DNA from 4 places in the Janthinobacterium kumbetense genome. Region 3 is predicted to be linked to each of the others. Evidence: predicted binding sites of a transcription regulator. Region 3 holds the regulator's gene; each other region holds the start of a gene.
The links. Region 3 encodes LexA, which represses DNA repair genes until DNA is damaged. Its sites were predicted from a motif close to ACTGTATNNNNATACAGT; they were not measured.
Positions count from the first base shown of each region.

Region 1 (4,211 bases), on a different contig from region 3:
AGTTCTAATTTGACGTTGTGAATTAGCTTGTCCGAAAGCGCCTTACACTTCACCGTGCAAGGCGCTTTTTTTTATCTTTTCGCAATCCACAGGCGAAAAAAAAGGAGCCGCAGCTCCTTTTTCGTACCGGCATGGCTGCGCTTATGCAGTCGCTTCGCCGCCCAGGGCTTCGACCACGTCGGCCATCAGCTTGCTCAACTCGCCCGTCATCAGCATCACGTCGCCGTCGAAACGCTCTTCGTCGTTCTTCGTGCTCGATTCCGTTTCCTTGATCACGTCCAGCGGCTTGACGCTCTTGATGGCCAGCGATTCCGTCAGCACGAACGAAATCTTGTCGTTCCACGTCATGGCCAGGCGCGTGCACTGCTTGCCGGCCGCGATGTGGCGGCGCACGTCGTCCGCTTCCAGGGTGTGGCGCACGTAGCGCACGGTGGCCTTGCTCTCGCCCGTGGCGCGCAATTCCGTATCCATGTCGACCGTGAAGCCGGCCGGCGCATCGTCCGCCTGCAGCCATTCCGTCATCACCGCCACGGGCGAGCGCTGCACGCGCAGGCTTTCCAGCGGCAATTTATCCACGGCCTTGAGCAGCAGCTTGATGACTTCATCGGCCTTTGCCGGGCTGGCGGCATCGACCACCAGCCAGCCATTGACGGGGTCGATCCACGTCCAGACATTGCTGCGGATGCTGAAGGCGCGCGGCAGCAACTCGTCGGCCACGCGTTCCTTCAATTCCTTCATGGCTTTCTTGCCTGGTGCAAAGCCTTGCGCTTCTTCCATCTCGGCAGCGCGGGCCTTGGCCACCTGGTTGATGACGGTGGCTGGCAACAGTTTCTTTTCCGTGCCCAGCAAGATCAGCATCTGCTTGTTGACCACGTGGACCAGGCCGCCGTTCGGGCGTGGCGTATCCCAGCCCTGGCGCATCAGATCCATGCTGGTCGCCGGCGTAAATTTGTTCGAGGACAAGGCCTCTTCCAGTTGTTCTGGCGTATAGGCCCATGGTGCGGGCAGGCGGTAAATCTGAAGATTCTTGAACCACATAGTTTTTGTCTTCCGTTTGTTTCAGTAGTGCCAGGGGAACGCCATTCTACACTTTCGACACGGGAATGCCGTCAAAAGCGCGGACTGGCGCGGTGTTGTTGATGCGTGGGGAATGCCGCTACAGGGCGGGAAACAGCTCCGCCTGGGCCGGCGCCTGCCGCATCACGATGGCCGGATCGGACAAGGTCGAGATGCGCACGCCCAGCAGGCGGATTTTCTTTTCAAATGGCACGCGCCGCAAGCAATCGCGGCTGGCCCGCAGGATGGCGGCGGCGTCCGCCGTGGCGCTGGGCAAGGTGATGTCGCGCGTGACGGTGCTGAAATCCTCGAAACGCAGCTTGATGCCCACCGTACGCCCCGCCAGCGACTGTTTATCCAGGTCGCCCGCCACCCGCGTGCACAGGCTTTCCAGCTTTTCCGACAGCGTGGCGCGGTCGCGCACCACCTGCAAGTCGCGCTCGAACGTCGTTTCGCGGCTGACGGACTTGGTTTCCCGGCTCGTCTGCACGGGCCGCTCGTCGATGCCCAGCGCCGCCTGGCGCAGCCAGCCCGTGTACAGGTCGCCAAACTGCGTGCGCAGCATGGCCAGGTCGGCCTGCGCCAGCTCGCCGATGGTGATGATGCCCAGGGCTTCCAGCTTGGCCGTCGCCTTCGGGCCGATGCCGTTGATCTTTTTCGCCGGCAAGGGCCACACGCGCGTGGCGATATCCTCGGGCGACAAAATGGTGAGCCCGTCGGGTTTTTCCAGGTCGGAACAGATTTTCGCCAGCAATTTGTTGGGCGCCAGGCCAATCGAGCACGACAGGCCCGTCGCCTCGAACACGGCCGCCTTCAGGCGCGCCGCCATGGCCGGCGCCTGCGCGCCGTGTTCCGTCAGGTCGACATAGATTTCATCGATGCCCACGTTCTGGATGATGGGGCACAACTGGGCCACGGCTTGCTTGAAGCGGGCCGAATACTCGCGGTAGGCCTCGAAATCGGCCGGCAGCAGGATGCTGTCGGGCGCCAGCCTGGCCGCCTTCATGATGCCCATGGCGGAAAACACGCCAAACGCGCGCGCCGCGTAGGTCGACGTGGTGACGACGCCGCGCCCCACGTAGTCGCGCATGCGCGCAAATTGCCGCGTGCCGTCAATCTGCAGCACGGGCTGCTGCAGGCGCCCGCCGCCGATGACGACGGCTTCGCCGCGCAATTCCGGATATTTCAACAGTTCCACGGACGCGAAGAAGGCATCCATGTCCAGGTGGGCGATCCAGCGGCGCGCGGCGGGTGCTTCGGCAAGTGTGGGGGCAGATGGAATCAAAAAACACCTCGCGGCGGATCGGCTTGCCTTCATTGCGGCAAGATACTGTGCATGCATACAGTATTACCGGAAATGGGCCGGGATGCAAGTTGAAACGCACGGGACCCGATGGCGACGATCAGCGGTTGCTTTTCCCAATAGCAAGATTACAATCCTGACACAACTATTCAAAGGAGTTGCCTTGTCTACAGCACATCATGCCTTGCGTCGCCGGTCCGTCTGGTCATCCATCCTGCCGGCCCTGCTACTGTCCACGCTGGCGCCATCCGCGCTGGCAGCCGACACCACCACCACCATCGCCACGGCCGTCGCACCCGTCGCCGCCAAGACAGCCTGGCAAGAAACGCGCCACGGCACGGTCGTGACGGACGACTACCGCTGGCTGCAAAAGAAAGCCGATCCTGCCGTGATCGACTACCTGAATGCGGAAAACGCCTACACGGCCGCCGTCACGGCGCCGATCCAGCCGCTGGCCGACAAGGTAACGGCGGAAGTCAAGGGACGCATGCAGGAAGTGGACTTGTCCGTGCCTGCGCGCCAGGGCAATTTCTACTATTACACGCGCATGGAAGCGGGCAAGCAATATCCGATTCACTGCCGCCGCCCCGTCGGCGCCAGCGGCGCCTATGATGCGCAGGCGGCAGAGGAAGTCTTGCTGGACCAGAATCAATTGGCCGAAGGCCACAAATTCTTTGCCGTGCGCGCCTTCAGCATCAGCCCGAATGAACAGTTGCTGGCCTACACCACCGACACGACGGGTTTCCGCCAGTACGAGCTGCACGTCAAGGATTTGAAAACGGGCAAGTTGCTGGGCGACAGCATGCCGCGCGTGACATCGCTGGCCTGGGCGGCGGATAACGCCACCCTGATGCTGGCGCAGGAAGATGCCACCACCAAGCGCTCGGACCGCTTGTTCCGCCTGGCCCTGGGCGGTGCGCCGCAACAGGTCTACCACGAGCCTGTGGAGCAGTTCGCCATCAACGTGGGCCGCACGCGCGACAAGCAATTCTTCGTGCTCACCTCGGGCAGCACGGACACGAGCGAAGTGCTGCTGCTGCCAACGAGCAAGCCGCAAGGCACGTTCCAATCCGTGCTGAAACGTGAAAAAGGCCACCGCTACGGCATCGAGCACCGCGACGGCCAGTTGTATATTCTGACCAACAAGGGGGCGAAGAATTTCCGTGTCGTCAGCGCGCCGCTGTCTGCGCCGCAGCCGAAGAACTGGAAGCCCGTCGTGCCGCATAACAAGGATGCCGTGATCCAGTCCATCGACGTCTTCCAGGGTTACCTGGTGGTGATGGAAAAGGCACGCGCCCTGAACCGCGCCCGCATCTTTGATTTTGCGCAAAAGAACTGGAAGGCAGTGCAATTCGACGACCCCGTCTACCTGGCCACGGCGGCCGGCACGCCGGAGTTTTCCGCCACGCAATTTCGCATGTCCTACCAGTCGCCCGTCACGCCGCCCACCGTCATCGACGTCAGCATGCAGGACGGCAAGCGCACGGTGCTGAAGCAGCAGGAAATCGTCGGCGGCTTCGACAGCAGCCGCTACACCACGCAGCGCTTGTGGGTGAAGGCGCGCGATGGCGTGCAAGTGCCGCTGTGGGTCGTCTACAAGAAAGGCGTCAAGCTCGACGGTTCAGCGCCGCTGCTGCTGTACTCGTACGGCTCCTACGGTATTTCCACGGAAGCCACTTTTTCCATCAGCCGCATCAGCCTGCTGGAACGGGGTGTCATCTATGCGCAAGCGCATATCCGCGGCGGCACCGACATGGGCGAAGCCTGGCATGAAGACGGCATGTTGATGAAGAAGAAAAACACCTTCAATGACTTCATCGACAGCGCCGACTACCTGGTGCGCGAAAAATGG
Region 1 covers NZ_JAMQGR010000014.1:106,959-111,169, forward strand. The annotation lists gene NCG91_RS25400 (TonB-dependent receptor) at 1-8, shown strand, start outside; gene NCG91_RS25405 (recombination-associated protein RdgC) at 142-1,038, opposite strand; gene dinB (DNA polymerase IV) at 1,157-2,341, opposite strand; gene NCG91_RS25415 (S9 family peptidase) at 2,523-4,211, shown strand, end outside.
Region 1: the regulator LexA is predicted to act here: its motif matches at 2,386-2,403, upstream of dinB (DNA polymerase IV).

Region 2 (4,211 bases), 140 kb from region 3:
TTCGGCGTCGGCAGCGAGTACAGCTGCAAGCGCTCGGGATGCCGGGCAGGCCATTTTTGGGTGATGGGGAAGTCGGAGAGTTGGGACATGAAAATCCTTTTGAGGTGTATGACGTGGCACAAGCAGGCAAGTATAGCCAAGCATGACAGTTTCAGCAGGACAACGCATTCAGCCAAACAAACCATGCAAAAACCAGCGCGGCGCGGCATCTTCTCCGCTGCCGGCGATGCGTTCGCGGTAGACCCAGTAATGGGCGTGATCGAGTCCTTCGGCAATGAAATAATCGCGCGCCTGCGACTGCCCCCACCAGCCCGCTTCAATGCGTTCGGCGACGGACACCATTTTCAACGGCGAGCCATAAAACGGCCGGTGTTCGCGCATCAGGAGGGCGATGGGCTGTGCCAGCAGCCAGCCGGGACGGGGCATGCCGGACAAGCCGGGCGGCAAGTCCGGCTGCGCGTTTTGTGCGCCTGGCCTGGCCGGCAGCGGCAGCCACTGGTTGGCCGCCTCGGGCCGGTAATCGGCGCGCGGCGCCGCCTGCAAGACATTCTCGGCGCCCAGGCGCGCCACCAGCAATTCCAGCAAGCGCTGGCGCTCCTGCGGCGTGCCGCCCGGCTCGGGGAACAGTGTGTCGCTGGGCGGCGCCATCGGCTGCACCTGCAGCGCTTCCAGGGTGAGGCCGATCACGGGCGCGTCCAGCACCAGCTGCGCCAGGCGTTCCTTGAGCAAGCGCAATAAATGCTCGGCGCGCCAGACGGCCTCGCCCAGGGCCAGGTCGATGACGGTGGGCGGGCGCGCCACCCTGCCCCGCTCGTGCGCCAGCAGCAATTGGATGCGTTCGACGGCGAATTGCCGCGCGCACAACCAGCCCGTCATTTGCTGCAGCAGACGGCGCGCGCCGAACAGCAGCGCTTCCGCGTGCTCCACGCGGTCGAACAGTTCCAGGCTGGCGCAAAACGTGGGCGGCGCTTCGAGCCACAGGTACAGTTCCGTGCCGTGGCCATGCGCATCGTCGAGCATGTCGAGCAAGGCCCCGCCGCAGCGGCGCTGCAAGCCGGGCCGCGGCAAGTGGCGCAACTGTCCCAGGGTGCGGCAGCCGATGCCGTCCAGCCATTCCAGCCAGGGGCGCGCGGGCGGCAGCAAGGCGCATGGCAAGCGGTCGAGACGGCGCACCAGGCTCTCCATGCCCAGCACGCGGCCCCGGCGCGTCCCGGCGCGCGCCAGCAGCCAGGCGCCGCGCGCCGTGGGGGCGCACGACAGCTGGGCCGTATAGCCCAGCGCGCGCAAGCTGGCCGCAATCTGCCGGCACAGGGCGCGCACGCCGCCGAACAGGCGCAGGCTGGCGCCCGCATCGACGAGCAGGGTCGCTTCCTCGCCCTGCGCCACCAGCGGCGAATATTGCAGCAGCGCCAGCGCCACCGCTTGCAGCGCCTGCGCCTCCCGTTCCAAAGAGCGCTCGTGCAGGCGCGCCTGCGGCGCCAGCATCAGCGCGCCCGCGCGGCGCATGCCCGGCCGGATGCCCGCCGCCCGCGCCAGCGGCGACACGGCCATCACTTGCTCCTGCTCCAGCACCACGCCGAGAAGGTCAGCCGACCAGCGCGGGCAAAACACTTCGAGCGGGAGCCGGGGCAGGTACAGGCCGATCCAGAGTCGCATGGCGTAGCAGTAATGAAGGAGGTTGCAGGGGCAGGAACAGGGGCGCGTCGCGCTGCGGTCCCCGGCGCTTGATGAAGCCGATCTCGATGCCGCCGGCGGCCGGGCGCACGGACAGGCGCAGCGGCGCCGGCGACGCATGCTGCGCGCCATGCAAGGGGCGCAGCATGCAGAACAGGGTGTTGCCGGACTGCGCGGCCAGGTGCAGGCGGCGCAGGCTGTCGGCGCGCACGTGCGGCTGCCAGAACAGCAAGGCGCCGCACGTGCCGCTGCGCAAGATGTTTTCCGCCGCCCACAGGGCATCCTTGCTGCCGGCACTCTTGAGCCACAGCAGTTGCGACGGGGCCAGCCCCTGCGCGGCCAGGGCCAGCGCCTGCGGCGGGTGGGGCGGCTGCAGCAGCACGATGGGCAAGCCCGGCAGCTGCGCCAGCGCGGGCGCCAGCAGCCGCACTTCGCCGCTGCCCGGCTGCTGCACCAGCAGATCGATGAGGCTGCCGCAGGGCCAGCCGCCGCCGGGCAGTTGCGCGGACAGGGCGGCAAAGCCCGTGTCCAGGCAGCGCGTGGCGCCCTGCCCCAGCTGCGATGCGCGCCACAAGGACGGGTGCAAGGCTTCCGGCGAGGCCATCAATTGGGAATGTTGCATAATTGAATATGAAGATAAATACTGTATTTATATACAGTACTATCCAGTCCCCCTTTTGGCAAGGCATATCTGCGCATCCCCATCCGGGGGCCGTCCCGCGACGTCCGAAAAACACCGTTTTTCACATCGATTGCTGTACCATAAGCACTCTCCTTACCGCTCGGCAATGCACCGGGCGGCTTCCTCCGTCCATAAGGAAACGCATTTGACCACCATCCAACTCATCAGCGCCATCGTCTTCGGCTTCGCGCTCATCCACACCTTCGCCGCCAAGTCGTTTGAAACATTATCGCGGCGCCATCCCCGCCATGCGGGCTTGCTGCACTTGCTGGGCGAAGTGGAAGTCGTGTTCGGCTTCTGGGCTTTCATTTTGATCATCATCATGGCCTTTGTCTCGGGCGGCGATGCGGCCATCGAGTATGCCGAGTCGCGCCATTACACGGAGCCGCTGTTCGTCTTTGTCGTCATGGTCGTGGCCGCCTCACGCCCCGTGCTCGACGCCGTGCAGCGCCTGTTGAAGGGCGTGGCGCGCGTGATGCCACTGCGCACGGAACTGGCCCTCGTCTGGCTGGGCCTGGCGCTCGTGCCCCTGACGGGCTCCCTGATCACGGAACCGGCCGCCATGACCCTGGCCGCGCTGATGCTGGCGCCGCAAATCTTCCGCCCGGGCATCCCTGAATGGCTGAAATACGGTGCGCTAGGCGTGCTCTTCGTCAACGTTTCCATCGGCGGCACCCTCACCTCGTACGCGGCGCCGCCCGTGCTGATGGTGGCCACCACGTGGAACTGGGACAGCGCCTACATGGCCACCCACTTCGGCTGGAAGGCCGCCATCGCCGTGCTGGTCAACGCCACGGGCGTGAGCATATTGCTGCGCAAATATCTGCACAGCAACACCTCCGACATCAAGCCGAAGGCCGGTGAAGTGGAAGCGCCGAAAGTGCCGCTGGCCGTCAGCCTGGTGCACATGATCGTGCTGGCCGGCGTCGTCACCCTGGCGCACCATCCGGTCCTGTTCATCGGCCTGTTCCTGTTCTTCCTCGGCTTCGTGCAGGCGTATGAGCGCTATCAAAGCCCGCTGATCCTCAAGGAAGGCTTGCTGGTCGGCTTCTTCCTGGGCGGCCTGGTGGTGCTGGGCGGCATGCAGCAATGGTGGCTGCAGCCCATCGTTTCGAGCCTGAAACCGCTGGCCCTGTTCTTCGGCGCCCTGGGCTTGACGGCGATTACCGACAATGCGGCCCTCACCTACCTCGGTTCGCTGATCGTCGGCATGACGGACGAAGCGAAATACATGCTGATGGCGGGCGCCGTGGCCGGCGGCGGCCTGACCGTCATCGCCAATGCGCCGAACCCGGCCGGCGTGGCCCTGCTGCGCCGCGGCTTCAAGGATGAATCGATCGGCGCCGTCGGCCTGCTGGCGGGCGCCCTGCTGCCGACGGCCGTGGCGGGCCTGGCCTTCCTGGCCCTGTAAGACACTACACGGGGCGGCTGCCGGCCGCCCCTGTTCTCCCTCGTTTTCCCTCCTCAGTTACCTTCCTCAGTTTCCTTCATACACAAGGAAATGCAGCCGGTCATAGAACAGGCTGTAGGCATAGTCGAACGTGCCCACGCTGCGAAAACCCTTGTGCAGATACACTTGCAGCGCTTCGCTCTTTTCCCACACCGTCAAGGTGATGCGCGCGCAGCCCTTGCGGCTGGACAGGTCGCGGATTTCGTGGAACATCTGCCTGAATAAACCCTGGCCCCGGTATTTTTCGTCGATGGCCAAGCTGCTGACGAAACAGTCGTCGGCGCGCGCATGCGCGAGCACGAAGGCGTCATACGCATCGTCGAGCGCCTTCATGTCATCGCGGTAATACGAAACGGCGCCGCAAGCCTGGAACTCGTCCATCGTCGCGGCCGTAAAGAAGCCGAT
Region 2 covers NZ_JAMQGR010000005.1:49,843-54,053, reverse strand. The annotation lists gene NCG91_RS15835 (glutathione S-transferase N-terminal domain-containing protein) at 1-89, opposite strand, end outside; gene NCG91_RS15830 (Y-family DNA polymerase) at 169-1,656, opposite strand; gene imuA (translesion DNA synthesis-associated protein ImuA) at 1,586-2,296, opposite strand; gene NCG91_RS15820 (putative Na+/H+ antiporter) at 2,502-3,767, shown strand; gene NCG91_RS15815 (GNAT family N-acetyltransferase) at 3,834-4,211, opposite strand, start outside.
Region 2: the regulator LexA is predicted to act here: its motif matches at 2,317-2,334, upstream of imuA (translesion DNA synthesis-associated protein ImuA).

Region 3 (4,211 bases):
TGCTTTTTCAACAGCAAAACCTTGCTTGGTCAGCGCTTCAGCGATGTCGAAGTTGGTGACGGAACCGAACAGACGGCCATCAACACCAGCTTTTTGAGCAACTTGAACGGTCAGGCCGCTCAGTTTTTCGCCCTGGGCTTGCGATGCGGCCAGTTTAGCGGCAGCAGCTTTTTCCAGTTCGGCGCGCTTGACTTCGAATTCAGCCACAGCGGTTGCCGTAGCACGACGTGCCAGGCGTTGCGGGATCAGGAAGTTACGTGCGTAACCGTCTTTGACTTTGACGACTTCGCCGAGGTTACCGACGTTAACAACTTTTTCTAACAGAATGATTTGCATAGTTCTTCTCCAGGAATATCTGACCGATTAAGCGTGGTGCAGATCGGTGTATGGCAGCAGCGCGAGGAAGCGAGCGCGCTTGATTGCGGTGTCAACTTGGCGCTGGTAGTGCGCTTTGGTACCGGTCAGGCGTGCTGGCATGATCTTGCCGTTTTCTTGGACGAAGTCTTTCAGCGTGTCGACGTCTTTGTAGTCGACTTGCTCAACGTGAGCTGCGGTGAAGCGGCAGAACTTCTTGCGTTTGAACAACGGGTTTTGCTGTTTGCGTTTTTCTTTAAGCTTGAGCTTATTTTTGTCGAACTTTTTACCGAATGCCATGTCAGGCTCCTGTATCTAAAATGCGCTAGTCAGAATTGACTGCACTAAAATCAATGATGTGAAACACCAAACTCTTGCTGTTGCGGCTCTTTCTGGCCAGGAAACCCGTGAACTGATACACCCCGCCCAAGCTTGCCTGGCTGAACCGGCCGGAGATTTCGCCAGCGGCTAGCGCGGCAACATCAAACTCGGTCAAACGGGCAATTCCTGCTTCCATCTGCTGCGAACTGTGTTGCAATACTGCATTCACAATCGGCAACCCTGCCGGGGTATAGCGCAATATTTCGCGCTCGGCAATGATGGCGGTTACTTGTAGCTGGTTCAGCGCACGATCCTGGTCAAAAATTAAGCTGCTGCTGCGGCTGGAGCGGCTGCTGGTGCTTCGGTGCGGTGGCTTTTGGCCGCGTCTTCGCGTTGTACCGATTTCATCATCGGCGAAGGAGCTGTTTCAGCTTTCTTCATTTTAACGGTCAGGTGACGCAACACGGCATCATTGAATTTGAATGCTGTTTCCAACTCGACCAGGGTCTCGTTGTCGCATTCGATGTTCAGGCAGATGTAGTGTGCTTTAGGCAGCTTTTGGATCGAGTAAGCCATTTGACGGCGGCCCCAATCTTCCACGCGGTGAACCGAACCGCCGCGGGTGGTTACGCTGGCTTTGTAGCGTTCGATCATCGCGGGCACTTGCTCGCTTTGGTCCGGATGGACGATAAAGACTATTTCATAATGACGCATGCAAACTCCTTCAGGTCGGATTGATAATCGCCCACCCCGGCGTCAAGACGGGTGTGGGAAGGTCAGCCGAAGATTATAACCGCCTTTTGCAAACGTTTCAATCATTCCTTCCACATGGGCCCGAAAAGCCCGCGCGCCACCGTGCTTTCCGTCCATGGACAAGTATTTCTTGCGAAATTCGCCCAAAACACGGAAATCCCCTTGCATAGTGAACGATACTGTACAAAAATACAGACTGTTCATATAGACAGCATTTTAGTATGCACCCACCGCTCATGATCAAGCTGACAGCACGACAAGAACAAATCCTGAACCTGATCAAGGACGCGATTGAAAACACGGGCTTTCCTCCCACCCGTGCCGAAATCGCCAATGAACTGGGTTTCAAATCGGCCAACGCGGCCGAAGAGCATTTGCAGGCCCTGGCCCGCAAGGGCGCGATCGAGATTTCTCCCGGCACCTCGCGCGGCATCCGCCTGATCGGCGCCGCCGCCGAAGCGCTGCCATCGAAGGTGCCGGCAGCGCTGCTGATGTCGCTGCCGCTGATCGGCCGGGTAGCGGCCGGTTCGCCCATCCTGGCGCAGGAAAACCTGGAAGCGAGCTACAACGTCGATCCGGCCCTGTTTTCGGCCAAGCCTGACTTCCTGCTGAAGGTGCGCGGCTGGTCCATGCGCGACGCCGGCATCATGGATGGCGATTTATTGGCCGTCAAGAAAGTCGACAGCGCCAAGAATGGCCAGATCGTCGTGGCCCGCATCGGCGACGAAGTCACCGTCAAGCGCTACAAGAAGACGGGTTCCGTCATCGAATTGCTGCCGGAAAATCCGGACTTCAAGGTGATTACCGTGTCGCCGGAAGATGAGTTTGCATTGGAAGGTTTGGCCGTCGGACTCATGCGCAGTTGGCATTAAGAGGGAAAGCGCTTGCAGCATACCTGCGAGCGCTTAATTCCCATCCAATTGAGCACATCGGCAAGACTGACTTATTTGCTTGGCAAAGGACTGGTCACCCATTGCGGCGTGTTCGCGGTACGTGAGCGATTCAATTCACTCATTTCATTTTCTGTCTGAATTTTTTTATTCTCCGCCAAGAGATACGCCTCTGTTTTGGAGTGCCACTCATCGCGCTGCGCCAAGATATTTTTTGCCAGCTCACGCCCTTCGGCACTCACCCGCGCATAGGCTGCATCCATGCGCAGCTTGGCCTTTTCAAATTCCTGCTCATTCATCAACGATTCAATATCAGAAGGAATGGCTTTGCCAGGCGGCAAAGAAGCATTCAAATTACTGACAAAGCTGTTATAGCACGCCATCCAGGCATCAACACTATCGGCCACATCTCTGATTTGACGCTTGGTTTGGGAGAATGCAGGAATCACCGGGGTAACGCACTTGACCTTACTCAAGGCAACATCCTCGCCAGCATATGAGTTGACATAGTAATCAATGTCACCTTTTCGCGCGACACGGTTAGCCATAAGGGCAAGCGCGGCTTCGGCATTCTTGTTGCCCGCCTTGGATGCCTGCCCAAACCATTGTCCGGCTTGCGCGGCATCGACAGCCACTCCTTCACCATACAAATACATCTCGCCCAAATGAAATTGAGCCTCGGCATTCCCAGCCTGAGCCAGTTTCTTGTACAAATCCAAGGCTTGCGGGTAAGCCTTGGATTGCAGGAATTTATTCGCATCCGTCAGGTCATCAGCATAGACAGCGCAAGAAAACAATAAAAAAACACTAAATACAATTTTTTTCATTCCCACTCTCCGATTGAGAAAAAGACACATATGCTTTAATTACACTTAAATGTAATCTTTTTCTCAAAAAAGTGAAACCTTATTCTTCTTCCAATGCGTGCTTGAAGTCTTCCAGCAGATCCACCTCATCCTCGATACCCACCGACACACGGATCAGCGACTCGGCGATGCCCATGCTGGCGCGCCGCTCGGCACCCATCTCATAGAAAATCGTGTGGGCGACGGGAATGACGAGGGTGCGCGTGTCGCCAAGGTTACTGGCGGGAATGGCAAGATTGAGACGATTAAGGAAATCGAAGCAGTCGATGCCATCTTTCAATTCAAAGCTGAACAGCGAGCCATAGCTGCGGAACAAGTCCGTCGCCAGCGCGTGCTGCGGGTGCGACGCCAGGCCCGGGTAATGCACGGCCGCCACTCTCGGGTCCGCCTCCAGCATGGTGGCCAGCGCCAGCGCGTTCGAACAGGTGCGGTCCATGCGCAAGGCCATGGTTTCCGCGCCGACAGCGATATGGTGCGCCGCTTCCGGTCCCAGGGACGCGCCGAAATCGCGCAAGGCCTTGGCGCGGATTTGCGCGATGCCCCACTGCGCGGGCGCCGCCTTCTTGTAATTCTCGAAAATGTTCGGATACTGCGTCCAGTCGAACACGCCCGTATCCGTCAAGCTGCCGCCCAGCGCATTGCCGTGGCCGCCGATGGATTTCGTCAAGGCATTGACCACCAGGCCCGCGCCCACGGCTTTCGGACGGAACAGGTATGGCGTCGTCATCGTATTGTCGACGATGTACAGGATGCCCTTCTCGCGGCACAAGTCACCGATCTTCTTCAGGTCGGCGATCTGCGTGCGCGGATTGGCAATAGTTTCCACGAAAACAATCCGCGTGGCCGGCGTGATGGCGGCCGCCACATTGGCCACGTCGGTGGCGTCGACGAACGACACGGCGATGCCCTGCCCCGTCACCGTTTGCCACAGGCTGTTGGTGTTGCCAAACAAAAAGGCCGACGACACGACATGGTCGCCCGCGCGCAGCAAGGATTGCACCACGGCGCCGATGGCGCCCATGCCGGT
Region 3 covers NZ_JAMQGR010000005.1:185,932-190,142, reverse strand. The annotation lists gene rplI (50S ribosomal protein L9) at 1-336, opposite strand, end outside; gene rpsR (30S ribosomal protein S18) at 364-654, opposite strand; gene priB (primosomal replication protein N) at 680-979, opposite strand; gene rpsF (30S ribosomal protein S6) at 1,000-1,389, opposite strand; gene lexA (transcriptional repressor LexA) at 1,665-2,300, shown strand; gene NCG91_RS16390 (tetratricopeptide repeat protein) at 2,372-3,145, opposite strand; gene NCG91_RS16385 (cystathionine gamma-synthase family protein) at 3,225-4,211, opposite strand, start outside.

Region 4 (4,211 bases), on a different contig from region 3:
AGTGTAGCACACTGGGCGCTGGTTGCGCCGCAACATAATTTTTCATTGCTTCGATAAAAACATTTCAAAGTATAAAGAAAGCACATGGAAATTTACGCTGTTATCACATTCAGTGATGATAGATATGCGCACCCGGGGCCGCGAACAGCATCCAGTTGCCGCCACCGCGCCGAGATCGCACGGCGCAGGCAGCGCTCACGACGTGCAGCGCAACAATACGCCGCTGACTTGACAGGGCGATGACAGAAGCAGAATCCTGCAAAGAAAACATGGACAAACAGCAAGGCCGGCTGGCCCGCGCACGCAAGCAAGGCATCGTGCGGACTGTTGTAGATGGAACACAGCGCGGCCAGAGCGGGCCGGCCGGCACGGCACGAAAGCTCGCAGAAGCGCGCCAGCCGCCTAGTCGTCCTCGGGCTCCCGCCCCTTCAAGGCCGCTTGTACGGCGCGCTGGGAAAAGCCGCGCTGCATCAGGAAGCGCATCTGCTTGTTGCGCTGCTCGGCATCCTGCGCCACTGCACCAAATTTGCGGCGCCACACTTCGCAGGCGCGCGCCACTTCCCCTTCGGCCAGGCCCGCCTTGAGTTCCTGCAACGCCTCGCCCCCAATGCCATGGCTTTGCAATTCCGCCATGATGCGGCTATTGCCAAAGCGGGCCGAGCGGCGATGGATCAGCGACTCGGAAAAACGCTCCTGCGACAGCCAGTTGGCTTGCTCCAGGCTGTCGAGCAAGGCTTCCACATCGTCGCCCTCCTGCGCATGGCGCTGCAGCTTGCGCCGCAATTCCATGCGGCTATGTTCGCGCATCGACAGAAAGCGTAGCGCCCTGCCCTTCAGGCTTAGTTGTACCCCTGCCATACCCGTATCCCATCTTTACCACACCGGACTGTAAACACAATTGCCGCCAGGCGCACAGGCGCAGGGCGGCAATCATTGTAGAACTTTTTTGTGCGGCAAGCTGCCGCCGGCGGGCCAGGCGGGCCCCGCCACTGTCGCTTACTCGGCGGCCTTGGCTTCCGCAGCCTTGGCAGCCTTGTCGGCAGCTTTATCCGCTTTTTCCGGCTTTTCAGCAGCCAGCGGCGGCAGTTCGCGCACGCCCAGCGAAGCGCGGACCTTGTTTTCGATCTCGCGGGCCAGCGCCGGACGCTCTTGCAGGAAGGCGCGGGCGTTGTCCTTGCCCTGGCCGATGCGTTCGCCGTTGTAGCTGTACCACGAACCGGATTTTTCCACGATCTTGGCATCCGAACCCAGGTCCAGGATTTCGCCTTCGCGCGAGGTGCCGGCGCCGTACAGGATGTCGAAGTGCGCTTCCTTGAACGGCGGCGCGATCTTGTTCTTGACAACCTTGACCTTGGTTTCGTTGCCGATCACTTCATCGCCGGACTTGATCGAGCCGGTACGGCGAATATCCAGGCGCACGGAGGCGTAGAATTTCAGTGCATTGCCGCCGGTGGTCGTTTCCGGGCTGCCGAACATCACGCCGATCTTCATGCGGATCTGGTTGATGAAGATGACCAGGGTATTCGTGCGGTTGATGGAGCCGGTCAGCTTGCGCAGGGCTTGCGACATCAAACGGGCTTGCAAGCCTGGCAGGGAATCACCCATGTCGCCTTCGATCTCGGCGCGTGGCGTCAGTGCGGCCACGGAGTCGATGACGACGAGGTCGACGCTGCCCGAACGCACGAGGGCGTCGCAGATTTCCAGCGCCTGCTCGCCCGTATCCGGTTGCGAGATCAGTAATTCATGCAGGTTCACGCCCAGCTTTTGCGCGTAACCGACGTCGAGCGCGTGCTCGGCATCGATAAAGGCGCAGGTGCCGCCCAGTTTTTGCATTTCAGCAATGGTTTGCAGGGTCAGGGTGGTTTTACCCGACGATTCCGGACCGTAGATTTCCACCACGCGGCCGCGCGGCAAGCCGCCCACGCCCAGCGCGATATCGAGGCCGAGCGAACCGGTCGACACGACTTGCACTTCTTCGATCGGTGCGCTGGCATCCATGCGCATGACCGAACCTTTGCCAAACTGCTTCTCGATCTGCGCCAGTGCGGCGGCGAGCGCCTTGGCTTTTTCCGATGCGGGTACTACAGCTTTTTTATCGTCCATATGTTCTTTCAGCCGTTCTACAGTCGACGATTCACGTGAATCGGTCGGCCTGCGATAGCGCCAGTGGGTTAAATTCTTTACACAGACAGTACTGTATAAAAAAACAGTGATCAATGCAAGCGGAACGTGGATTTGTTTTGAAACAGATCAATACAACCCTGTTTTTCACAAAAATTCGCCACCTTGCGGAAAATGAAACACAATACAAGCTTCTACCGTCGCAAGCATAGGAAGTGCACCATGCGTATTTTACTTGCCGAAGATGACAGCGTGCTGGCCGATGGCCTGACCCGCTCGCTGCGCCAGTCCGGTTATGCGATCGATTACGTCAAGACCGGGCAAGAGGCCGATACGGCCCTGTCCACCCAGGAATTCGACTTGCTGATCCTCGACCTGGGCTTGCCCAAGATGTCCGGGCTGGAAGTGCTGCGCCGCCTGCGCGCGCGCGCCTCGCTGCTGCCCGTGCTGATCCTGACGGCCGCCGATTCCATCGAGCAACGCGTGAATGGCCTCGACCTCGGTGCCGACGATTATATGGCCAAGCCGTTCGCCTTGTCGGAACTGGAGGCAAGAGTGCGCGCCCTGACCCGCCGCGGCGCCGGCGGCGGCGCCACCATCATCAAGCACGGCCCCCTCAGCTACGACCAGGTGGGGCGCAGCGCCTACATCAACGACCAGATGCTCGACCTGTCGGCGCGCGAACTGGGCTTGCTGGAAATCCTGCTGGGCCGCACGGGCCGCCTCGTTTCAAAAGAGCAACTGGTCGACCACCTGTGCGAATGGGGCGAGGAAGTGTCGAACAACGCCATCGAAGTGTATGTCCACCGCTTGCGCAAGAAGATCGAAGTGGGCGGCGTGCGCATCGCCACCGTGCGCGGCCTCGGATACTGCCTGGAAAAATACTCGGAAGCGGCGCGCCTGAACGCCGAAGCGGGCGAATCGGCAAGCCCGGCCAGCGGATCCGCCAGCAAGTGAAGGTGCGCGAGGCGCCGGTGGACGAGGCGGACGACGACGACTGGTTCGAGCCGCCCACCACGGAGCAGGATGACACCATCGAGCATTCGCTGTTCGGCGAAATCCTCGACTGGATGCTGGCGCCCTTGCTGCTGCTGTGGCCGATGAGCATCGCCATCACCTATCTGGTGGCCAAGAGCATCGCCAATCAACCGTTCGACCATGCGCTGGAAGACAGCGTGACGGTGCTGACGCAACAGGTCAAGCAAGCCGATGGCGCGATGCTGCGCCACGTGCCGGACAAAAACGGCAAGGGCCGCGACTTCCTGCGCGGCGACGATGTCGACACCCTGTATTACCTGGTGGTGGGCTCGCGCGGCGAATACCTGAACGGCGACCGCGATCTGCCGCCGCCGCAAGACCCCGACAAATACCGCAGCGGCATGGTGCTGTTTCGCAACGACACCATCCACGGCACGCCCGTGCGCGTGGCGTTCAGCTATCTCGACATTCCTTCCGGCAACGACGATGAACCCAGCCGCGCGCTGGTGCAAGTGGCGGAAACCCTGGAAAAGCGCGCCCAGCTGGCCAATGAAATCATCAAGGGCGTGATTTTGCCGCAGTTCATCATCCTGCCCGTGATCCTGGCCCTGGTCTGGTTTGCCCTGGCGCGCGGCCTGTCGCCGCTGGCGCAATTGCAGGAACGCATACGCGCCCGCCCACCCGACGATTTATCGCCCATCGAATCGGGCCAGGTGCCCGAAGAAATCACGCCGCTGGTCGGTTCGCTCAACGAGATGCTGGCGCGGCTGTCGCTGTCGATCGACATGCAGAAGCGCTTCATCGCCGATGCCGCGCACCAGATGAAGACGCCGCTCGCCGGCATGCGCATGCAATCCGAGCTGGCCCTGCGCCAGACCGACCACGACGAAATCCACCGCTCGCTGCTGCAACTGGCGAAAAGTTCGGAAGCGGCCACGCGCCTGGTGAACCAGTTGCTGGCCCTGGCGCGCGCGGAAAACCAGCCGCAGGCGGGCACGGCGTTCGAGCCGATCGAGCTGAGCGAACTGGCGCGCGGCGTGGTGCAAGACTGGGTGCAAGCCTCGTTTGCCCAGCATATCGACCTGGGCTTCGAGCAGCCCGCGTATTCGATC
Region 4 covers NZ_JAMQGR010000004.1:85,728-89,938, reverse strand. The annotation lists gene recX (recombination regulator RecX) at 403-858, opposite strand; gene recA (recombinase RecA) at 997-2,103, opposite strand; gene NCG91_RS14015 (response regulator) at 2,344-3,078, shown strand; gene NCG91_RS14010 (sensor histidine kinase) at 3,081-4,211, shown strand, end outside.
Region 4: the regulator LexA is predicted to act here: its motif matches at 2,194-2,211, upstream of recA (recombinase RecA).